4 regions of the Arthrobacter sp. BC5 genome follow, and region 4 is predicted to be linked to each of the others. Evidence: riboswitches for the same ligand, from Rfam matches in the RefSeq annotation. Region 4 holds a riboswitch; each other region holds the start of a gene.
What was found. A riboswitch is a leader RNA that binds a small molecule or an ion and turns the genes downstream of it on or off. The one in region 4 is predicted to bind S-adenosylmethionine.

Region 1 (5,012 bases), 670 kb from region 4:
GCACCACGGCCTTCCTGCTCCTGTGCGTCTTCACCGTGGTGAACGTCGCCTGCGTGGTGCTGCGACGCAAGCGGGACGTCAACCGCAAGGTCTTCTTCACATCCCCCGGGCCGCTCCCCATCGTGGCCGCGGTGCTGTGCGCATTCCTCGCCGGGCCGTGGGTGGGGCGCGACGCCGTCCAGTACCAGATCGCAGGCGGCCTGATGGTGATCGGCGTGGTCCTGTGGTTCGTCACCTGGCTGATCAACCGGAGGACCAACACCCGCGCCGGGGACCTGACGGCGATGGACGGCTGACCGAGCCCTGCGCAGGGACGCTATAGCATCGCCCACATGGAGATTCTTCGCTACGCAGCGTTCACGGACCGCGCCGAGGGTGGAAACCCTGCCGGAGTGGTGCTCGACTCCGACGGCCTGACGCCGCACGAGATGCAGTCCATCGCAGCCCGGCTCGGGTACGCGGAGAGCGCCTTCCTCTCCCGCCGCTCCCCGGGTGGTGCGACTGTCCGCTACTTCGCGCCCGAGGCCGAGATCCCGTTCTGCGGCCATGCGACGATCGCCACCGGCGTCGCGCTCGCCGAGCGCGGGGGAGTCGGGACGCTGGCCCTGTCGACGCCGGTGGGTCCGCTCGAGCTCAGGACCGAGCGGGTGGGCGATCGCGTCGTCGCCTCCCTCGTCACGGTCGAGCCGTGGGTCGACGGCATCGGCGACGACGTCCGCGCGGAGCTCCTGCGGCACCTCCGCCTCGGCGAGGAGGAGGTGTCGGCGGACCTGCCCGTGATGCTGTCCTTCGCCGGCAACATCCATCCGATCGTGCCCGTGCGCGACGCCGCCGTCCTGCGGAGCCTCGACTACGACTACGAGGGGCTGAAGCACCTGATGTCCGAGCGGGGGTGGGGCGCGACGATCGCCGTCGTGCACCGGCTCGGTCGGGATGTCTTCGAAGCGCGCAACCCCTTCCCGCCCGGCGGGGTGCGCGAGGATCCCGCCACGGGCTCGGCCGCGGCGTCTCTCGGCGCCTACCTGCGTGCGCGGGGCGAGGTCACGCCGCCGGCCACCCTCACCGTGCACCAGGGGGCCGACGTCGGGCGCCCGTCGGTCATCACGGTGCTCATACCCGAGAGCGGTGGCATGACGGTCTCCGGCGGAGCGGTCCGGATCCCCGACTAGGTGGGCGCACAGGATCGCCGGCGGGCGCCTGCGTGCAGGACTACGAGCACGCGCCGTCCGGTTCCCGGCGGTCAGCCCCCGGTCGAGGCCCCCGGCGCCGCCGCCTTCGGCGCGGATCCGATGGACCAGACCCGCGGGGGCACCGCACCGTTGACCGAGTGGTCACCGATGATCCTCGCCTTGAAGACCCACGGATTGTGGTTTGCGGCGGTACGTGCGTTCCGCCAGTGACGGTCGAAGTTCTTCGCCGTACTGACCCCGGACGCCGCGAGCGCGTTGAAGACGTCCGACGTCGCCCGGGTGGCGAGCGCCGACAGGATCACCTGGGCCTTCGCGGTCTCGAGCTCGGCGACGTCGTTGCGCCGCTCGTCCTCGACCTCGTCGTCGAGGAAAGCGCCCTCGTACGCATGCTGCAGGGCCCTCGCAGCCCGCTCTACCGTCGCGTCGGCCGCGTACGCTGCCGCGGACACCTCGCCGATGACCTGCAGGATCTGCGGGTCGGCCGCGAACGACGACGCATTGCCGTGGCTGAAGATGCGCGTGCGGTTCCGTACCTCCTGAGCGACGTCCCGTTCCGCGGCCGTGATGGTGCCGGCGAGCACGGCGAGCAGCACCGCCTGGTAGAACGCCGTCTGGTACTTGAACCGCGTGTCGAAGTCGATCACGTTCTCGGCGTCCACCCCTGCCCCGTCGAAGGTCGACGTCCCTGAGCCGGTTGTCTGCTGGCCGAAGCCGTCCCAGTCGTCCGCGTGCGTGACGCCGGGCTGGTGGGTGCTGACCACGGCGATCACCTTCACCCCGTTGTCGGTGCGCTGGGCGAAGGTGTCGATCCAGTCCGCGAAGATGCTGCCGGTCGAGTAGTACTTGGTGCCGGTGATGCGGAAGCCGCCGTCGTTCCTGTCCGGGTCCGGGCTGACCTTCGTGATGACGTCGCCGATCGTCACACCGCCCACCTCCGTCCACGAGTTGCCGACCGTCTCGCCGTCCACGAAGCGCTTGAGCCACGTCTCGCGCTGCCGTCCGGTCGAGACGAGGCGGTCCTCCACGAAGGCGAAGTGTGCGCGCAGGGCCTGCGGGATGTTGGAGTCCGCAGCTGCGAGCTCGGTGAGCAGCCGGAACAGCTGGGGCAGGGATGCTCCGAAGCCGCCGTCGGCCACCGGCACCCTGAGGGCGCCGAAGCCGGCCTCGATGAGTGACCGGATCTCCGGTCGGGGCAGCTCGTGGTCGCGTTCCCGGCGGGAGGCGCCCTCGGCGATCCTCGCGAAGAGGGGACGGAAGCGGGCGGCCAGGAGTTCGTAGTCCGCGTCGGCGGTAGGAGGAGTGTGCGTCAGGGTGGTCATGATGGACCTTTCCGGGAGGGATGGCGACGGATGGGGACGGAGAGGACAGGTGGAGGGCGCAGGTGGGCGGAACGGTGGAGTATCAGGCGGAGACCGGGACGCGGGGTACGACGGCGGGTGCGGGACGCGTACTGATCGCTGCGGCCGCGACGAACAGGACCCCCAGCGCCGCGGCGGCCGCGATGACCGAGGACCCACCGCTCGGCCAGGCACCGTTCAGGCCGAGGACCGCCGGGATCACCGTGCTGGCCGTCCCCACGAGGATCGCGCTCCAGCCCGTGATCCGGGTGAGACGGGCTGCGCCGCGGGCGAGCAACAGGAAGAAGAGCGCCCAGAGCACCGCCCAGCTGAGCCACAGCACCGAACTGAGGGGATCGCTGCCGGCCGACGTGCCGGCGAAGACGAGGGCCAGCACGGCGACGAACCCGCAGAACCAGCCGACGCCGGCGGATCCGAGGCCGGCCACCGAGCTCAGGCCCACGTACAGGTAGGTGAGTCCGAAGAGGACGATCCCGCCGGCCGAACCGGCGGTGCCGGGCCCACCGGCCGACGCGATGAGCAGCGCGACGACCAGTTGCAGTGTGCCGATGGCGAGGTTGAAGAAACCGGAATCGCGTGGCGTCACCCGGCCCAGGAGAGTGAGGCCGTTGATCAGGAGGGCTGCACCGGAGAGCAGGAGGCAGATGTACGACATGGGTGTCCCATCGACGGGACGCGGACCCGCAGGTACGCGCCGTGCTTGCCCCGAAGCGGTCCGTACGGGGCCTGATCCTCACCTGGGGCACCCCACCACGGAGGGGGTTGCCGCCCGACGAGCCAGGGCTTCGCGTCGGGACTCTTGATCTGTGGTGCCCACACTAGGTGGTCCAGGGGGCCGGGGACAGGGATGCGACGGCGGATAACGCCCAGTGACGCCCGGTGACGCCCAACGACCTTCCGTTGTCGGACCCGGCAGCGGGCGACGCGGAGGTCAGGTCACGGCCGGTAGCCGAAGGCCGCCAGTCCGAGGTCGGGGTGGGCCTGGAAGCCCAGCGAACGATAGAACGGGTGCGACCGCGCCCCGTCCTCGGAACCGTCCGCGTCGGTACTGAGTGCCACGAACATGCAGTGGCCGTAGCGCGAACGGACCTCGTGCATCAGGGCACGGCCGACCCCACGGCGCTGCGCCCCGGGGTGCACGAGGATGTCCTGGACGTAGCAGATGGACTCTCCGTCCGAGACGGTGCGTGCGAGGCCGAGGAGGCTGCCGTCCTCGTCCCGCGCGACAAGAACGAGGTGTGATCCGGCAAGGCTGCGCCGTAGCCTGTCGGGATCGCGGGTGTAGGCGGTCCACCCGACCGATTCGTACAGGGCGAGCGCTTCCGCAAGGGGCGGGATCTGCCCGGCGATGATGTCCACCTCGCCCACCCTAGCCGCTGGCCCCGACTGCCCTACGGTGCGGCGATAGGAGCCGTCAGTGCCTTCGTGGCGGTGATCAGGTCACCGGGCGCCAGCTCGATGTCCAGCCCTCGCAGGCCTCCGGACACGAAGACCGTGGGGTGGTCGAGGGCGGTCGCGTCGAGAACCACGGGGGAGGGCCGGCGCTGCCCGATCGGGGAGATGCCGCCCAGGACGTACCCGGTCTTCCGCTGGGCGACGGCGGGATCGGCCATCGTCGCCTTCCTTCCGCCGAGCGCGGCCGCCAGGGCCTTCAGGTCCAGGGTTCCGCTGACCGGGACGACGGCGGCCACGAGCGAACCGTCGACGCTGGTCATGAGCGTCTTGAAGACCCGCGCGGGTGCCACTCCCAGCGCGGCGGCGGCCTCCAGCCCATAGCTCGAGACGCCGTCCTGGTGCTGGTAGGGCCGGGCGGTGAACGGGATTCCGGCTGCCGAGAGGGCGGCGAGCGCGGGGGTGCTGCGGGATCCTGTGGGTTTCCTGCCCACGGCACCTCCTCGGGGTATCACGACACCGAAGCGACGTCCCTGACCGCCACGGGATCCAACTCGGGGCGGCCCCAGGCTCCGGCGAAGTCGCAGGACAGGATGAACTCGGCCATGGTCGGGCCCGTCAGGACGAGCCCTTCGACGTAATCTACGCCGTCGTGCTGTACCGGTTCCACTCCGCGGGACTGGAGGGCCTCGAGCAGGACATCGGTGTCCAGGGCGTCTTCAGCCCGGAGGGAGCACCAGTACACGTACAGGCCTCCCACCTCGTCGAGGGTTGCATACGAGCCGTCGCCGGTGACGGTGGTGCAGTCGTGGAGGAAATTCTCGAGGTGCTGCGTCATGGTGTGTGTTCCTTTGCAGTGTCGGGAGCGGTGTCGGGAGCGGTGCCGTCGAAGGACCGGCCGGCAGGGGGATGTCCGGCTCGGCGCGATCGGCAGGCAGTGCACGCTGCGCTTGATCCGCGTCAGCCTGCGGGGATGGCAGGGGAGGGCGGAGGCGTCAGGACGCCGCGGGAGTGTGCTCGGGTAGGTCGTGCGGGCGGGACGGGAATCCGGCCGGCCGGGGCTGTGGAAGAA
Region 2 (5,012 bases), 910 kb from region 4:
CTCCTGACGCAGACGGCGCTCGCCCCGATCGCCAACGCCGTCGATGCCAACTACAGCGTGGTGGTGAAGGCTCCGAAGGCGCTGTTCCCCGCCGTCGACGCCTACGGCGGGCTCCATGCGCACCTCCGGCGGCAGGGCGCCGAGCTCTACTGAGGTGGTGACTGCGCGGCGATGGCGAAGGGCGCCGATCCGAGGACCGGCGCCCTCCATGGAGCGGGCTACTTGGCGAGGAAGCGAAGCAGGACCTCGTTGATCTCGGCGCCGTGCGTCCAGAGCATGCCATGCGGTGCGTCGTCGATCTCCACGTACTCCGCGGAGGGCAGGCGCTTGGCGAACTCCCGGCCGGTGGAGTCGATCGGGAGGATGCGGTCGTCGGTCCCGTGGACGATCAGGGCCGGGACGGTCACCTTCTCGACGTCGGAGCGGAAGTCGGTCAGCCAGGAGTCGACGACGGCGAAGGATGCGTACCAGGAGGAGCCGGCGGCGACGTTCCAGGCGTTGCGCAGTGCTTCCTCGCTGAGGCGGTTGCCGAGGAAGTTGTCGGTGTTGAAGAAGTCGTCGTAGAAGTTCGTGAACCAGGCGTAGCGGTCCTCGATGGCGGCACTGCGGATGCCGTCGAACACCGTCGAGGGGACGCCGACGGGGTTGTCGTCGGTCTGCAGGAGGAACGGTTCCAGGGAGGCGAGGAAGGCGGCCTTCGCCACGCGCGCCTCGCCGTACGTGCCGATGTAGCGGCCCACTTCGCCGGTGCCCATGGAGAATCCGACGAGGACGACGTCGGTGAGGTCGAGGGTCTCGAGGACGGTGCTGAGGTCGGCGGCGAAGGTGTCGTAGTCGTAGCCGGTGGTGGGCTTGCCGGACTTGCCGAAGCCGCGGCGGTCGTAGGTGATGACGCGGTAGCCGGCGTTCAGGAGGGCGTTGGTCTGCTTCTCCCAGGAACCGCCGTCGAGGGGGTAGCCGTGGATCAGGACGACGGGCTGGCCCGTGCCGTGATCCTCGTAGTAGAGCTCGATGTCCGTGGTGTTCTCCGTGCCTACCTTGATGAAACCCATGACCATGTCCTTTTCCCTAGCGGAGAGAACGGTCGTTCTCTCTCGGTTCCCACAGCGTATAGAACGATCGTTCTCGATTCAAGTAGTATGGGTGGATGAGTTTTTCCGAGACCCGCACCCGCATCGTCGAGACCGCTGACGAGCTGTACAACGCGAAGGGTATCCAGGTTGTCGGCATGGACGAGCTGCGCGCCGCAGCGGGCGTCTCGCTCAAGAAGCTCTACCAGGAGTTCCCCTCGAAGAGCAGCATCGTGATGGCAGTCCTCGAACGGCGGCATGCCTCGTGGGAGGAGGGCCTCGAGGCAAGGGTCCGGCAGGCCGGGACGCCGCGGGACCGGCTCCTGGCCATCTTCGACTTCCTCGCCCAGTGGTTCGGCGAGGATTCCTTCCGCGGGTGCGGGTTCATCAACAGCTTCGCGGAGCTCGGCGCCGTCAGCCACGAGGTGGCGGACTACGCGCGGGAGCACAAGGCGTCCTTCCAGGAGTACGTCGGGCAGCTCGCGGAGGACGCCGGCGCTCCGGCCTACCTCGCACCGCAGCTCTCGATCCTCGCGGAGGGCGCGCAGACGACGGCGGCGATCGCGGGGACATCCGAGGCGGCAGGGCAGGCTCGGCGTGCCGCCGAGGTGCTGATCGATGCGGCACTGGGCGGGCGGGCCCGCGCCGCAGCCTAGCCCACGAGGTCCTGGTACTCGGGGTGGTCCTCGATGAACGCCGCCACGAACTCGCACTGCGGCACCACTGTGAGGTGCTGTCCGCGGGCGTCGTCGAGCGCATGCCGGATCAGGGTGCTGCCCACACCGTGGCCCTCGACCTCCTCGTCCACCACGGTGTGCGTGAAGACGATCGTGTCGCCCGAGCGCTCGTAGGCCGCGATGCCGGCCTCGTCGCCGTCGAGCGTTGCGACGTAGCGGCTCCTCGCCTCGTTGTTGCTGACCTGGACTCCGGCGTTCCCGGTGCTCTCCATGTTCTGGGTGCTCATGCTGTCACTGTGGCACCCGGTGCGAGGAGGGTCAACGCCGGTCTCGCACCTGCGCACAGCCTCAGTCGTGCTGCGGTGCGGGCTGTGCGCTCTGCTCGGCCGTGCTCTTGTCCGACAGCCAGGCGAGCGCCTCGGCCTCCGAGGTGAAGTAGCGGGTCGCGGTGGGGGACCGGTGGGAGAAGCCGGACATCACCTCGTCGACGGCGTCCTCACCCACGAGCGCGACCTTGGAGAAAGCGCGGTAGGCGGCCATGCCCACGCGTGCCTCGGGCGTGACGCCGGCGATGCCGTGCATGTGGACCAGGAGCGGCAGTGGCGCGGGACCGTGGAACTCGGCCAGGGCGCGGGCGGCGGCGACCCCGTTCGCACGGGTGATCTCGACGCCCCTCCTCCACGTGAGCCTCAGGATCCCCTTGTCGAAGTCCGTGGTGAATGGGTCCATCAGAGTCCTTTACCGGAAGGGCATGGCCATGGGCAGTGGCTTGACAGCCTAGCAAGGCGGTCTCCCAGAATTCACGTGTATTCCACCCCCAGCACACGTGGTCCGCCGCGGTCATCGAGGATGTAGCGTCATGGTCCATGACACTGAGCATCCTGGTGACAGGGGCGAGCCGAGGGATCGGTGCCGCCATAGCCCACCACCTCGCCGGGCGGGGGCACCGCATCGGCGTTCACGCCGGCCGTGACGCTGCGGCGGCCGAGACGGTCCGAGCCGGCCTTCCCGGCGCCGGCCACACCGTCGTCGTGGGGGATGTCGGCGACGCCGGGGAGTGCCGGCGCGTCGTCGATGAGGCTGTGCAGGAGCTCGGGGGCGTCGACGTGCTGATCAACAACGCCGGTATCTTCGAAGCCCACCCCGTTGCGACGACCAGCTTCGACGACTGGCAGCACGCCTGGCGGCGCACGCTCGACGTCAACCTGTTCGGCCCGGCCAACCTGGCCTGGCTCGTGGCCCGCCATCTCCTCGACCGCCCGTCAGGGCCCGACGGCGGGCGCCTCGTCAGCGTGGGATCACGCGGCGCCTATCGCGGCGAGCCGCTCACTCCCGCGTATGGCGCCAGCAAGGCCGCGCTGCACTCCATGACCCAGTCGCTCGCCGTCGCGCTCGCGCCACACGGCATCCTCGCGGCCGCCGTCGCGCCCGGCTTCGTGGAGACGGACATGGGCAAGCCCGTGCTGGAGGGTCCGGGAGGGGATGCCGTCCGGTCGCAGAGTCCCTTCAACCGCGTGGCGACACCGGAGGAGGTTGCGCAGACGGTTGCCTGGCTCGCCACGGAGGCCCCGCTCTGGGTCAGTGGCACCGTGGTCGACGTGAACGGGGCGTCCTACCTGCGGTAGGGCGTCTCCGCCGGAGGCAGCATGCCTTCGTGACGCTCTGTGACAGGAGCGTGTGGACGTCGGCGCGCGAATGCCCCTACGCTCGAACCAGAATCAAGAGTTCCAACGCAAAACCCTGGTTTGTTGGACGGCAACCCTCTCGCTGTAGTGGGGTGCCCCAGGTGAGGATTCGGCCCGGCATACACCGTTCGGGCAAGTATGGCGCTTCCCCTGGCAGTGCCCCGACATGAGGATTCCCCGTGCCTGCACCCCGCCATATCCGCTTCAACGCCTTCGACATGAACTGCGTGGGCCACCAGTCGCCCGGACTGTGGCGCCACCCGGAGGACCAGTCCTGGCGCTACAAGGACCTGCGCTACTGGGCCGACCTCGCGAAGACCCTGGAGAAGGGACTCTTCGACGGCATCTTCATCGCCGACGTTCTCGGCACGTACGACGTCTACGGCGGCTCCAACGAGGCCACCCTGCGCCAGGGCACGCAGACGCCGGTCAATGATCCCCTCCTGCTCGTCTCCGCCATGGCCCTCGTCACGGAGCACCTCGGCTTCGGCGTCACCGCCGGCACCGCCTACGAGCACCCGTACCCCTTCGCGCGCAGGCTCTCCACGTTGGATCACCTCACCAACGGCAGGGTCGGCTGGAACGTCGTCACCGGTTACCTGCCCTCCGCTGCCCGCAACATGGGCAACCAGGACCAGCTCGAGCACGACGAGCGCTACAACCACGCTGACGAGTACCTCGAGGTCCTCTACAAGCTGCTCGAGGGATCCTGGGAGGACGACGCCGTCGTGCGCGACCGTGAGACCGGCGTGTTCACCGATCCCGCCAAGGTCCACGAGATCAACCACGACGGCGAGTACTTCACCGTCCCGGGCATCCACCTCAGCGAGCCCTCCCCGCAGCGCACACCGGTGATCTACCAGGCCGGCGCCTCGCCTCGCGGCATCCGCTTCGCCGCGGGCAACGCCGAGGCGGTCTTCGTCGGCGCGCCCACCAAGTCGATCCTCAAGGACGTGGTCACGAAGATCCGAGACGCCGTCGAGGCCGAGGGACGCGACCGCTACTCCGTGCGGATCTACACCATGCTGACGGTCATCACGGACGAGACGGAGGAGAAGGCGCAGGCCAAGCACGCCGACTACCAGCAGTACGTCAGCTACGAGGGAGCGCTCGTGCTGCTGTCCGGCTGGCTGGGGATCGACCTCAGCGTCTACGACCCCGACGAGCCCATCGGCAACGTGAGGTCGAACGCCATCCAGTCCGCCGTCGCGAACTTCCAGAAAGTGAACGACGACGGCGCTCCCTGGACCGTGCGCGACATCGCGGAGTGGGCGGGTATCGGCGGCCTCGGCCCGCGGGTCGTCGGGTCAGGGGCGCAGGTCGCGGATGAACTCCAGGCGTGGGTCGAGGAGACGGACGTGGACGGGTTCAACCTCGCCTACGCCATCACGCCCGGGTCCTTCGAGGACGTCGTCCGCTACGTGGTTCCGGAACTGCAGAAGCGCGGCGCCTATCCCACCGAGTACGTCGAGGGGACCCTGCGCAACAAGCTGTTCGGCAAGGGCGACCGCCTGCCCGAGGAGCACCGGGGCGCGGGCTACCGGCTCCAGCACGTGCGCCCCTGAACCTCCTTTCGCCCT
Region 3 (5,012 bases), 560 kb from region 4:
GGCTCGGCAATCCGTCCGGGAGCGCCCCACATGGACGGAGGCACTCGAAGACGATAACCAGCGCTCCGCCGGTTTGTCACATTCGCATAACGGCGCGTACCCTACCCGCGCACGCGGAACGACCGCCAGCGGCGGAAGGCGACGGCGGTCCCACCCGCGCCGAGGACGAGCAGCACGGACTGCTGGACGTAGAACCAGGCGCGGACGGCAGGGGATCCGCTTTCGGCGGCCACGACGATGCTCGCTGCCAGGGTGACGGTCAGGACGACGCCGACGCAGAAGAGCGTATGCCAGAGCCTTCGCTCCTGCACGCGCTGCGCCGACTTCCAGGTTTCCATGCCACCACCCTAGGTGCAGACGGGTGTGCACGGCCCGATGGGACCGCGCACACCCAGCCCTGCTATGGCCGGACGGGCGTGCTGGCGTTCCTGATCAGGTCGATGGCCTGCTCCGGGAACCACGCTCCGGCAGCCGGATCCACCCGGCCCCACTCGGGATCGACTCCACCGTTGTCCGTCAGGCCGCGGCTGCATTCGCCGTCGGACTCACCGGGCACCTTGATCCACAGGAAAGCGTCGGCCAGCGGGTTGCCTGTATCGGACGTGGGCAGGTAACCCAGTCCGCGGCTCGGCGGGTTGCACCAGACCTGGGGGTCCGGGTAGGCGGCCGTGGGGACCCAGGGGCCCTTGCCGTTGCGGCTCGTATCGATGACGAAGTGCGCAAGCTCGTCGTTCGACGGCGCGTTCGCCGCGCCCGCCACGTTCTGCGCGTACCAGGCGTCCGTCAGTCCCCAGGTGGAGAAGTCGGTGGGCGACGCCGGATAGTACTGGCTGCCACAGGACCCGTAGGCCCCCGGGTCGATCTCGGTGGCGTAGTAGATGCACTGCGACACCCAGCTACCGAACTTCAACTGGCGTTCGGTGAGTTCGTAGTTGGAGACGTTCAGGAAGAAGCCGTCGGCCTTCTGCACGCCGGCCTTCACGAGCCTGCTCGAGATCTCACCGGTGCCCAGCCAGGCGCTGTGCGTCCCGTCGAGGTACACCCTGGTGTTGGGAAGCGCCTTCAGCTGGTCCACCGCGTAGTTGAGCATTTCGAAACGCTCTGCCGCCGCGGTCCCGGCGTTCGCCTCTGCCGGCTGGCACCACTCGAGGTTGCCGTCGAGCCCGCGGTTCCAGGGGATGATGCCGAGCCCGTCCGGCTCGAGCACCACCAGGGCCGCCCTGTCCTCGATGCCCGCGGCGAGCGCGTCCACCCAGGCCTTGTAGCCGGCGACATCGGTCGCACCACCGGCCGAGTACTGCGAACAGTCGCGGAAGGGCAGGTTGTATGCGGCGAGCACGGGCACCTGACCCTTGCCTGCCGCGCGATGCGTGGTGGTCCGCACTTCCTGCGTGACGGTGGCGGGATCGCTGCCCGTGACCCAGACCGCCTGGGGGGCCGAGACCATGGCACTGAGGCTGTCGGCGGTCGCGCGGTCACCGGAAGACCTCAACTCTGCGATCTGGCGCTGGGCCTGGTGGTAGTGGTTCTTCATCGGGACATAGAACTCGGTGGCGGACGAAGCCGCTCCCTGTTCCGGACCGTCCTTGGACCCCTGGGCAGAGGCCGGCAGGGCGGAGAATGCGGTGGAGACCAGAACCCCTGCTACTGCAAGGGTCACTGCACACGTCCTGGAAATGCTGAGCATCATTGCTCCTCATGTGGTGGTGGTTGGCGTGATCGCCCGGTAGCGGAGCGCTGGTCCATCCCCGTGGAAGCGCTCCCACGGTCAGTCTTTGGTGTGCTCCCGGCTTTGTCAAGGTCCTCAGTGCACTGACTGCTTCGAGACAGGACCTCATACGGAGACACATTGTTTTGGTTCTGCAGCACCTCGGTGGCACACTCGACCTGACCATCCGGAGCGGCTGAGAGATCTGGCTCATTGACGCCGCAGCAACCCTGGCCTCCGTGTTCCACGGCGACAGAAGGGTGCTACTGCCAGACCGATGGAGGAAACCATGAGTGTCGCCGACCTTTCCACTCCCCTCAAGTTCGCCTACTGGGTTCCCAACGTCAGCGGCGGCCTGGTGGTCTCGACCATCGAACAGCGCACCAGCTGGGACTTCGACTACAACAGGGAACTCGCGCGCATCGCCGAGGACGCCGGTTTCGAGTACGCGCTCTCCCAGACCCGCTACGCCGCGTCCTACGGCGCCGACAAGCAGCACGAGGCGACGAGTTTCTCCCTCGCCCTCCTGGCCGCGACCGAGAAGCTGAAGGTGATCGCCGCAGTCCACCCGGGCATGTGGCACCCGGGCGTGCTGGCGAAATACATCATCACCGCGGACCACATCTCCAACGGCCGCGCCGCGGTCAACATCGTCTCCGGGTGGCTCAAGGACGAGTTCGTCAACTTCGGCCTCGAGTGGCTCGAGCACGATGAACGCTACGTCCGCACCGAGGAGTTCATCCGGGTGCTGCGCGGCCTGTGGACCGAAGAGGGCTACAGCCAGTCGGGGAAGTACTACGACATCAACAACTTCACCCTGAGCCCGGCCCCCGTGGACGTCCCAGGACGCCCGCACCCCGAGATCTTCTTCGGGGGGAACTCGACAGCGGCCCAGGCGACCGCGGGCCGCGTGGCCGACTGGTACTTCTCCAACGGCAAGGACCTCGAGGGCTTCAAGGACAACATCGCCGGTGTCCAGGCCTCCGCCGAACAGGCCGGCCGCCGTCCCCGTTTCGGCCTGAACGGATTTGTGATCGCCCGCGATTCCGAGAAGGAGGCCCGCGACACCCTGCGCGAGATCGTCGCGAAGGCCCACCGCCCCGCCGTCGAGGGATTCCGCGACGCCGTCCAGGAAGCCGGACCGTCCACGAAGGACGGGAAGGGCATGTGGGCCGATTCGACGTTCGAGGACCTCGTCCAGTACAACGACGGCTTCAAGACGCAGCTCATCGGCACGCCCGAGCAGATCGCCGAGCGCATCGTGGAGTACAAGAAGATCGGCGTGAACCTCCTCCTCACCTGCTACCTCCATTTCCAGGAGGAGGTAGCGGCGTTCGGCACGGACATCCTCCCGATCGTGCGCGAGCTCGAGGCCGATGCCGCCCGCAAGGCCGGCGTCGACTTCGATCCCGAATCCACCCTCGCAGTATCCCGATCCAGCAAGGCAGGTGTCTGATGGCAGAACGTTCCTTCGGTTTCCGCACGCGCGCGCTCCACGCCGGCGGGACCCCCGACGCCACGCACGGTGCCCGGGCAGTGCCGATCTACCAGACGACGTCGTTCGTGTTCAAGGACACCAACGACGCCGCAAACCTCTTCGCGCTCCAGAAGTACGGCAACATCTACTCGCGTATCGGCAACCCGACGGTCGCCGCGTTCGAGGAGCGCATCGCGTCGCTCGAGGGCGGCATCGGGGCGGTCGCGACGGCGTCGGGCATGAGCGCGGAGTTCATCACCTTCGCTGCCCTGTGCCAGGCCGGCGACCACATCGTGGCTGCCTCCCAGCTGTACGGCGGGACGGTGACCCAGCTGGACGTCACGCTGCGCCGGTTCGGCATCGAGACCACCTTCGTGCCAGGAACGGACCCGGCCGACTACGCGGCCGCGATCCGCGACAACACCAAGGCCGTCTACGCCGAGGTGATCGCGAACCCCTCGGGTGAGATCGCGGACCTCGCCGGGCTGGCGAAGGTCGCGCACGACGCCGGAATCCCGTTCATCGTCGACTCGACGCTGAGCACGCCCTACCTCGTGCGGCCGATCGAGCACGGCGCGGACATCGTGATCCACTCCGCCACCAAGTTCATCGGCGGGCACGGAACCACCCTCGGCGGCGTGATCGTGGAGAGCGGGCGCTTCGACTGGGGCAACGGCAAGTTCCCCATGATGACCGAGCCGGTGCCCTCCTACGGCAACATCCAGTGGTGGGCGAACTTCGGCGAGTACGGCTTCCTCACCAAGCTCCGCACCGAGCAGCTGCGCGACATCGGGCCCTCGCTCTCGCCGTCGTCGGCCTTCCAGCTCCTGCAGGGCGTCGAGACACTCGCGCAGCGCCTCGACGAGCACCTCGAGAACGCATCGGCCGTGGCGCGATGGCTGCAGGCCGATCCCCGCGTGGAGTACGTCAACTATGCGGGTCTGCCCACCCACGCTCACCACGAGCGCGCGAAGACCTACCTGCCGCAGGGACCCGGGTCGGTCTTCAGCTTCGGCATCAAGGGCGGTCGCAAAGCGGGCCAGAAGTTCATCGAGTCGCTGCAGCTGGCCTCGCACCTCGCGAACGTCGGCGATTCCCGCACCCTCGTGATCCATCCCGGCTCGACGACGCACCAGCAGCTCTCCGCCGAGCAGCTCGTGGCGGCGGGGGTGCCCGAGGACCTCGTCCGCATCTCGGTGGGACTGGAGGACCTCGACGACATCCTGTGGGACCTCGACCAGGCACTCGAAGCTGCTGTGGAGTCCCCGGACGCAGCCTTCGACGGACTCCCGCAGGAGTCCGCGGGAGAGAACGACGACGACCCGTCGGCAACACGGGCAGTAGGAGTGGGAGCATGAGCAGCACCGCACCGGAACGGACCTGGGAGGGGCCTTCGGCCCCCGAACGGCTGAACCTGCTGAGGAACGCGAGGTCCGTGGCGATCGTCGGGGCATCGGACAAGCCCTCCCGGGCCTCCTACTTCGTCGCGACCTACCTGCAGTCCTCCTCACCGTACCGCCTGTACTTCGTGAACCCGGTGGCCAAGGAGATCCTGGGGCAGCCGGCCTACGCGTCGCTCAGGGACCTGCCGGAGGTTCCCGACGTCGTGGACGTGTTCCGCAAGCACGACGACCTGCCCTCGGTGCTGCAGGAGACGCTGGACGTCGGCGCGAAGACCCTGTGGCTGCAGCTGGGTTCGTGGCACGAGGACGTGGCCCGCGATGCCGAGAAGGCCGGCCTGAACGTCGTGATGGACCGCTGCATCAAGATCGAGCACGCACGGTTCCACGGAGGCCTCAACCTCGCCGGCTTCAACACCGGCGTCAT
Region 4 (5,012 bases):
GTTCGACGATTCGGCCGCGGTCCATGACGGCCACCTTGGTCGCCAGAGTTTGAATGACGTCCATCTCGTGGGTGATGATCACGATGGTGATACCCAGTTCCTCGTTCACGCGGCGCAACAGGCGTAGGACCTCATGCGTGGTCTCCGGGTCCAGTGCGGAGGTTGCCTCGTCGGCCAGGAGGATTTTCGGGGATGTAGCCAGGGCCCGTGCGATACCGACGCGCTGCTTCTGGCCTCCTGAGAGCTGTTCGGGATAGTTCGAGGCCTTGTCGCTGAGCCCGACGAAATCCAACAGTTCCGTAACCCGCTCCTGGATTTCGGTGCGTGTCCTGCCGGCGACGCGGAGAGGGTAGGCGATGTTGTTCCATACAGTTTTGGCGCTGAATAGGTTGAACTGCTGAAAGATCATGCCTATATCGAGGCGGAGGGTGCGCAGTTGCCGGTCGGGAACACCTGTTACGTGTTGGCCGTCCACCACAATCTCACCGGAAGTCGCTTTCTCCAGTGCGTTGATCAGGCGCACCAGGGTGCTCTTGCCGGCGCCGGAGTACCCGATGATGCCGTAGATCTCGCCGGCCTCGATGTCGAGGCTGACATTGTCGATGGCGTTAACGGGGGCCTCACCGCGGCGCCCCGGAGGGAAGCTCTTGGTGACGTTGCGCAAGGAGATGAGAGGCATGGGGTCCTAGGTGGGAGGTTGTGCGGCCGACCCGACGACGTCGGATGGTCCTGACATGTCCACGGGCCGGCCACACGGTGTCAGAGGTGATCAGCCCTGGGCCCGGGTATCTTCCTCGACCTTCTCCAGCGAGCTCTTCAACTCCTCCGTAGGTACTTTGAGGAACTCGGCCGTTCCACCGGACGTCTCCTGCACGGCACCGGTGACTTCTTGCGTGTCCTGGTAGATACTGACCAGCTTCTGGTACGTCTCGTTGTTCTCCTCACCGGCACGTGAGGCGAATACGTTGACGTAGGCGGCTGCGGCCGGGTCAGCGGGATCGTCCTTGGCCAGGGCATCCTCGAAGCTCAGACCCGCGTCCTCGACGAAATCGTTGTTGATGATGGCTGCGGCAACATCCGGCAGAGATGTCGGGGTCAAGGAGGCATCCAGGGTGGTAACCGTGACTTTCGACGCTCCTTCGTCGATGTCGTCGATGGTGGAGAAGGCGCTGCCACCGTCCTCAAGAGTGACTAGCCCGGCGGACTGCAGGACAAGCAGCCCGCGAGCAAGATTGCTCTCGTCATTGGGTACGGCCACCGTGGCACCCTCGGGGATGTCTTCGACCGATTCGTACTGTGTGGAGTAGAGACCCAGCGGGTAGATCGCCGTCGAACCGACCGGGGTGAGCTCCTCGCCGCTCGAGACGTTGTATCGGGCGAGGTACACGAGGTGCTGGAACTGGTTCAGATCCAGCTCGCTCTCGCTGAGGGCCGGGTTGGGTTGCGTGTACTCCGCGAAGTCGATGACTTCCAAGTCAATTCCCTCCTCTGCAGCCGCATCCGTGAAGATCGCCCACTCGGGGTCACTCGCTCCGACCACACCGAGGCGTACCTTCTCGTTCTCTCCGCCAGCACCCTCCTCGGTGCTGGCGCCGGAGGAGCCGCACGCGACAGTCAGGGCGAGGAACGGGGCAAGAGCGACGGCCAGGAACTTACGGGAGGAGGTCATAATTCTTCCTTCAAGAAAAAATGCCAGGCGGACAGCCCGGCACATCGGAGAGTCCATACTTGCCGTCCAGGACATGACCCGGCGGCCGAATCTTCACCTGGAGCACCCCACTACGGGAGAGGGTTGCTGCCCAGCCGGCCAGGGCCATCGACTGGAACTCTTGATTCTGTGATGACGATAAATGACCCCTCAGCTGAGAACCAAAAAGTCACGTCCACGAACGTCATAAAGGGTCCGAACGTTTCGGCGAGCCCGCCCGGAAGCCCTCAGCCGTCGATTCGCCTCCTGCTGAATGGGCCGGTGACTCGGTCGGCGATTCTGTAGGTGCGCGGGTCCGCTCGGCCTGAGGCTGCGCGCCCGTTGGCCCGTTCGAACCGGACCCCGCTGTTCCCGCCAGCACCACCGCTCCGTTGCCGGCAACGCTGATCGGTGACACCTCCGCCACAAACCGTTCCGGCCGCTGCTCTGCGTCCGGAGGACCACCGGAACTCTTACCGGAACTCCCGCCCGTTCGCCCGGACGGGCCGGACGCGTTCGAACCACCGAGTCCACCGGTGCTTCCGGCGCCCGGTCTTCCTCCTGTACCACCGCTACTGCCGGAGCTTGCAACGCCTGCGGCTTCACGACCGCCAGTGCCGCCGGTCAGTACCGGTGCGCTGCAAGAGCTATCGATCGCCCCCGGTCGCAGCGGTAGCTGAGGCATCCGTGGCCGCGGTTGTCGCAGCGGTTCCGGTTGCCGCTGCAGTGCCTCCGCCGTTGGTCACAGCAGGCACTGCGGATAATGGCGAGACCGGTGATAGGACCGCTCCCGCCGAGTCCGGGGTCCGCCCGGCGCGGACAGGGAAGAACCACCCCCGGAGTGCAGGGCTCGTGAAGCGTACGATGGGGGCTCTACACAGGGGAGTTCCCATGGCCCTCGAGGACGGTGCACAGATCCACGATCCGGCACGGCCTCGGACGGGCAACCCCGATCCGGCCCGGAAGGGCGGGTAGGCCATGCGGGCCTGGTGGATCGACTGCGACGCCCGGCATGCCCGCGACGCCGGGCCGGTGACCGGCGTCGGCGCCCCGCCGCTGGTGTTCGGCACCCGGCCCGACCCCGTCCCCGGTCCGGGCGAGCTCCTGGTGCGGGTCAGGGCCTGCGGGGTGTGCCGGACCGACCTGCACCTGGTCGAGGGCGATCTGCCCGCGAAGCACGCGCGAACGGTGCCGGGACACGAGATCATCGGTGACGTGGTGGAGACCGGGCCCGGTTGCCGGCTCTTCCGCCTCGGCGACAGGGTGGGAATCGCGTGGCTCCGCTCGACGTGCGGCACCTGCCGCTTCTGTGTCCGCGGCGACGAGAACCTGTGCCTGTCTCCGCGGTTCACGGGCTGGGACGACGACGGCGGCTATGCCGAGCTCGTCACCGTCCCGGAGGCCTTCGCGTATGCCGTGCCGCCGGAATTCTCCGACGAGGAAGCCGCACCGCTGCTCTGCGCCGGGATCATCGGGTACCGGGCGCTGCGCCGCTCCGGGGTACGGCCGGGCGGCCGGCTCGGCATCTACGGGTTCGGAGCGTCCGCCCACCTCGCCGCGCAGGTCGCGATGTTCGAGGGAGTGGAGGTAGCCGTGATGACGCGCTCCGAGAGCGCCCGTCGCCTGGCCTCGGCCCTGGGCGCAGCCTTCGTGGGGGAAGCGGCCGCGGAACCACCGCAGCCGCTGGACGCCGCCATCCTCTTCGCGCCCGCCGGCGCCCTCGTCCCCGCCGCGCTGCGGGCGCTGGACCGTGGTGGCACCCTGGCCATCGCGGGCATCTACCTCAGCGACATCCCGGAGTTGCACTACGCCGAGGAACTCTTCCAGGAACGCCGGCTCTGCAGTGTCACGGCGAACACCCGGACCGACGGCCGGGAACTCCTGGCACTCGCCGCCCGCATCCCGCTGCGTCCCACGATCCAGCGATATGCCTTCGCCGACGCGGACCGCGCCCTGGCGGATCTGGCGGAGGACCGCGTCAACGGTGCAGCGGTCCTGCACATGGCCGGCGGGCCCGGTGGAGCCTGAGGCCGGCGTCGGCATCCCCCGAGCCGGGCCGGCGCCCCGACCCGGCCGGCACGGCACCGTCGCCCCTACCGGCGCTCCCACGGTCACTCCCACCGTCACCCCTACCGTCTCTCCCACGGTTGCGGGCACGGTCTCCCCGTTCGACGCCGTGATCCTCGATCTCGACGGCGTCGTCACGGACACGGCGTCGGTGCACCGGGCCGCCTGGAAACACCTGTTCGACGCCGTCCTGGCGGATCCACGGGTCCCACCCGGCGCGGATCTGCGCCCCTTCGCGGACAGCGACTACTACGCCTGGGTGGACGGCCGCCCCCGGGAGCAGGGCGTGGAGATGTTCCTGCGCTCCCGCGGGATCGAGCTGCCGCCCGGCACGCCGTCGGACCCACCGGAAGCCTGGACCGTGCGGGGCCTGGGCGCGGCCAAGGACGCCCTGTTCCTCGACGAGCTGCGCCGGCACGGTGTGCTGGCCTTCCCGGGCACCGTCGAGCTGATCCACCGGCTGCAGGAGAGCCGTGTCCCGTGCGCCCTGGTCACGGCGAGCCGCAACGCAGTGTCGGTGCTCGCCGCCGCGGGGCTGCAGGGGGCGTTCGACGTCGTCGTCGACGGAACGATCGCCGGGGACCTCGGGCTGCCGGGCAAACCGGACCCGGCCACCTTCCTCGAGGCGGCACGGCGGCTGAAGGCGCACCCGTCCCGCACGGTGGTCATCGAGGATGCCACGAGTGGCGTGCGCGCAGCCCGCGACGGCGGGTTCGGGCTGATCGTGGGCATCGACAGAGCGGCGCAACGGACTGCTCTCGAACGTGCCGGTGCCGACATCGTGCTCGACGACGTCCGCGAGCTGGACATGGGCCTGGTCCTCACACATCGGTGGCACCTCATCTACGAAGGGTTCGACCCCTGGCACGAGGGCCACCGCGAAGCGCTGACCACCCTGGGCAACGGCCGCATGGCCACCCGCGGCGCCGCCCCGGAGGCCCACGCGGACGCCGCCCACTACCCCGGCACCTACCTGGCGGGCATCTACAACCGGTGCCCGGAGCTCGTGCGCGGGGAGGAGGCGGAGGGCGAGCACCTGGTCAACCTCCCGAACTGGCTGCCCCTCGACCTCCGGCTGCAGGCAGGCCCGTGGTGGTCCGAGGGGGGCCTGACCCTGCTGCAGCAGCGCCGGGAGCTGGACCTGAAGCGAGCGCTCCTGTCCCGGCGGGCGGTGCTCGAGGATGCGCACGGCAGGCGGCTGGACGTCCACCAGCGCCGGATCGTCTCCATGGCCCAGCCCGGCCTGGCCGTGCTGGAG

Region 1: it holds a riboswitch for S-adenosylmethionine, as region 4 does, so the genes downstream of both, AC1MFI_RS09670 (AmiS/UreI family transporter) here and AC1MFI_RS06385 (MetQ/NlpA family ABC transporter substrate-binding protein) in region 4, are expected to answer to the same signal.
Region 2: it holds a riboswitch for S-adenosylmethionine, as region 4 does, so the genes downstream of both, AC1MFI_RS02095 (LLM class flavin-dependent oxidoreductase) here and AC1MFI_RS06385 (MetQ/NlpA family ABC transporter substrate-binding protein) in region 4, are expected to answer to the same signal.
Region 3: it holds a riboswitch for S-adenosylmethionine, as region 4 does, so the genes downstream of both, sfnG (dimethylsulfone monooxygenase SfnG) here and AC1MFI_RS06385 (MetQ/NlpA family ABC transporter substrate-binding protein) in region 4, are expected to answer to the same signal.

Annotation. Positions count from the first base shown of each region.
Region 1 is NZ_CM155273.1:2,070,980-2,075,991, forward strand. It holds gene AC1MFI_RS09655 (APC family permease) at 1-296, shown strand, start outside; gene AC1MFI_RS09660 (PhzF family phenazine biosynthesis protein) at 333-1,169, shown strand; gene AC1MFI_RS09665 (acyl-CoA dehydrogenase family protein) at 1,241-2,509, opposite strand; gene AC1MFI_RS09670 (AmiS/UreI family transporter) at 2,592-3,203, opposite strand; SAM riboswitch class IV at 3,240-3,353, opposite strand; gene AC1MFI_RS09675 (GNAT family N-acetyltransferase) at 3,485-3,907, opposite strand; gene ybaK (Cys-tRNA(Pro) deacylase) at 3,940-4,434, opposite strand; gene AC1MFI_RS09685 (hypothetical protein) at 4,452-4,778, opposite strand.
Region 2 is NZ_CM155273.1:496,375-501,386, reverse strand. It holds gene AC1MFI_RS02125 (acetamidase/formamidase family protein) at 1-153, shown strand, start outside; gene AC1MFI_RS02120 (alpha/beta fold hydrolase) at 219-1,052, opposite strand; gene AC1MFI_RS02115 (TetR/AcrR family transcriptional regulator) at 1,148-1,726, shown strand; gene AC1MFI_RS02110 (GNAT family N-acetyltransferase) at 1,723-2,034, opposite strand; gene AC1MFI_RS02105 (SpoIIAA family protein) at 2,096-2,476, opposite strand; gene AC1MFI_RS02100 (SDR family NAD(P)-dependent oxidoreductase) at 2,614-3,372, shown strand; SAM riboswitch class IV at 3,464-3,577, shown strand; gene AC1MFI_RS02095 (LLM class flavin-dependent oxidoreductase) at 3,612-4,997, shown strand.
Region 3 is NZ_CM155273.1:843,740-848,751, forward strand. It holds gene AC1MFI_RS03675 (hypothetical protein) at 102-338, opposite strand; gene AC1MFI_RS03680 (glycoside hydrolase family 6 protein) at 401-1,660, opposite strand; SAM riboswitch class I at 1,889-1,992, shown strand; gene sfnG (dimethylsulfone monooxygenase SfnG) at 1,986-3,164, shown strand; gene AC1MFI_RS03690 (O-acetylhomoserine aminocarboxypropyltransferase/cysteine synthase family protein) at 3,164-4,543, shown strand; gene AC1MFI_RS03695 (CoA-binding protein) at 4,540-5,012, shown strand, end outside.
Region 4 is NZ_CM155273.1:1,401,883-1,406,894, reverse strand. It holds gene AC1MFI_RS06390 (methionine ABC transporter ATP-binding protein) at 1-679, opposite strand, end outside; gene AC1MFI_RS06385 (MetQ/NlpA family ABC transporter substrate-binding protein) at 770-1,669, opposite strand; SAM riboswitch class IV at 1,720-1,835, opposite strand; gene AC1MFI_RS06380 (zinc-dependent alcohol dehydrogenase family protein) at 2,666-3,715, shown strand; gene AC1MFI_RS06375 (HAD-IA family hydrolase) at 3,705-5,012, shown strand, end outside.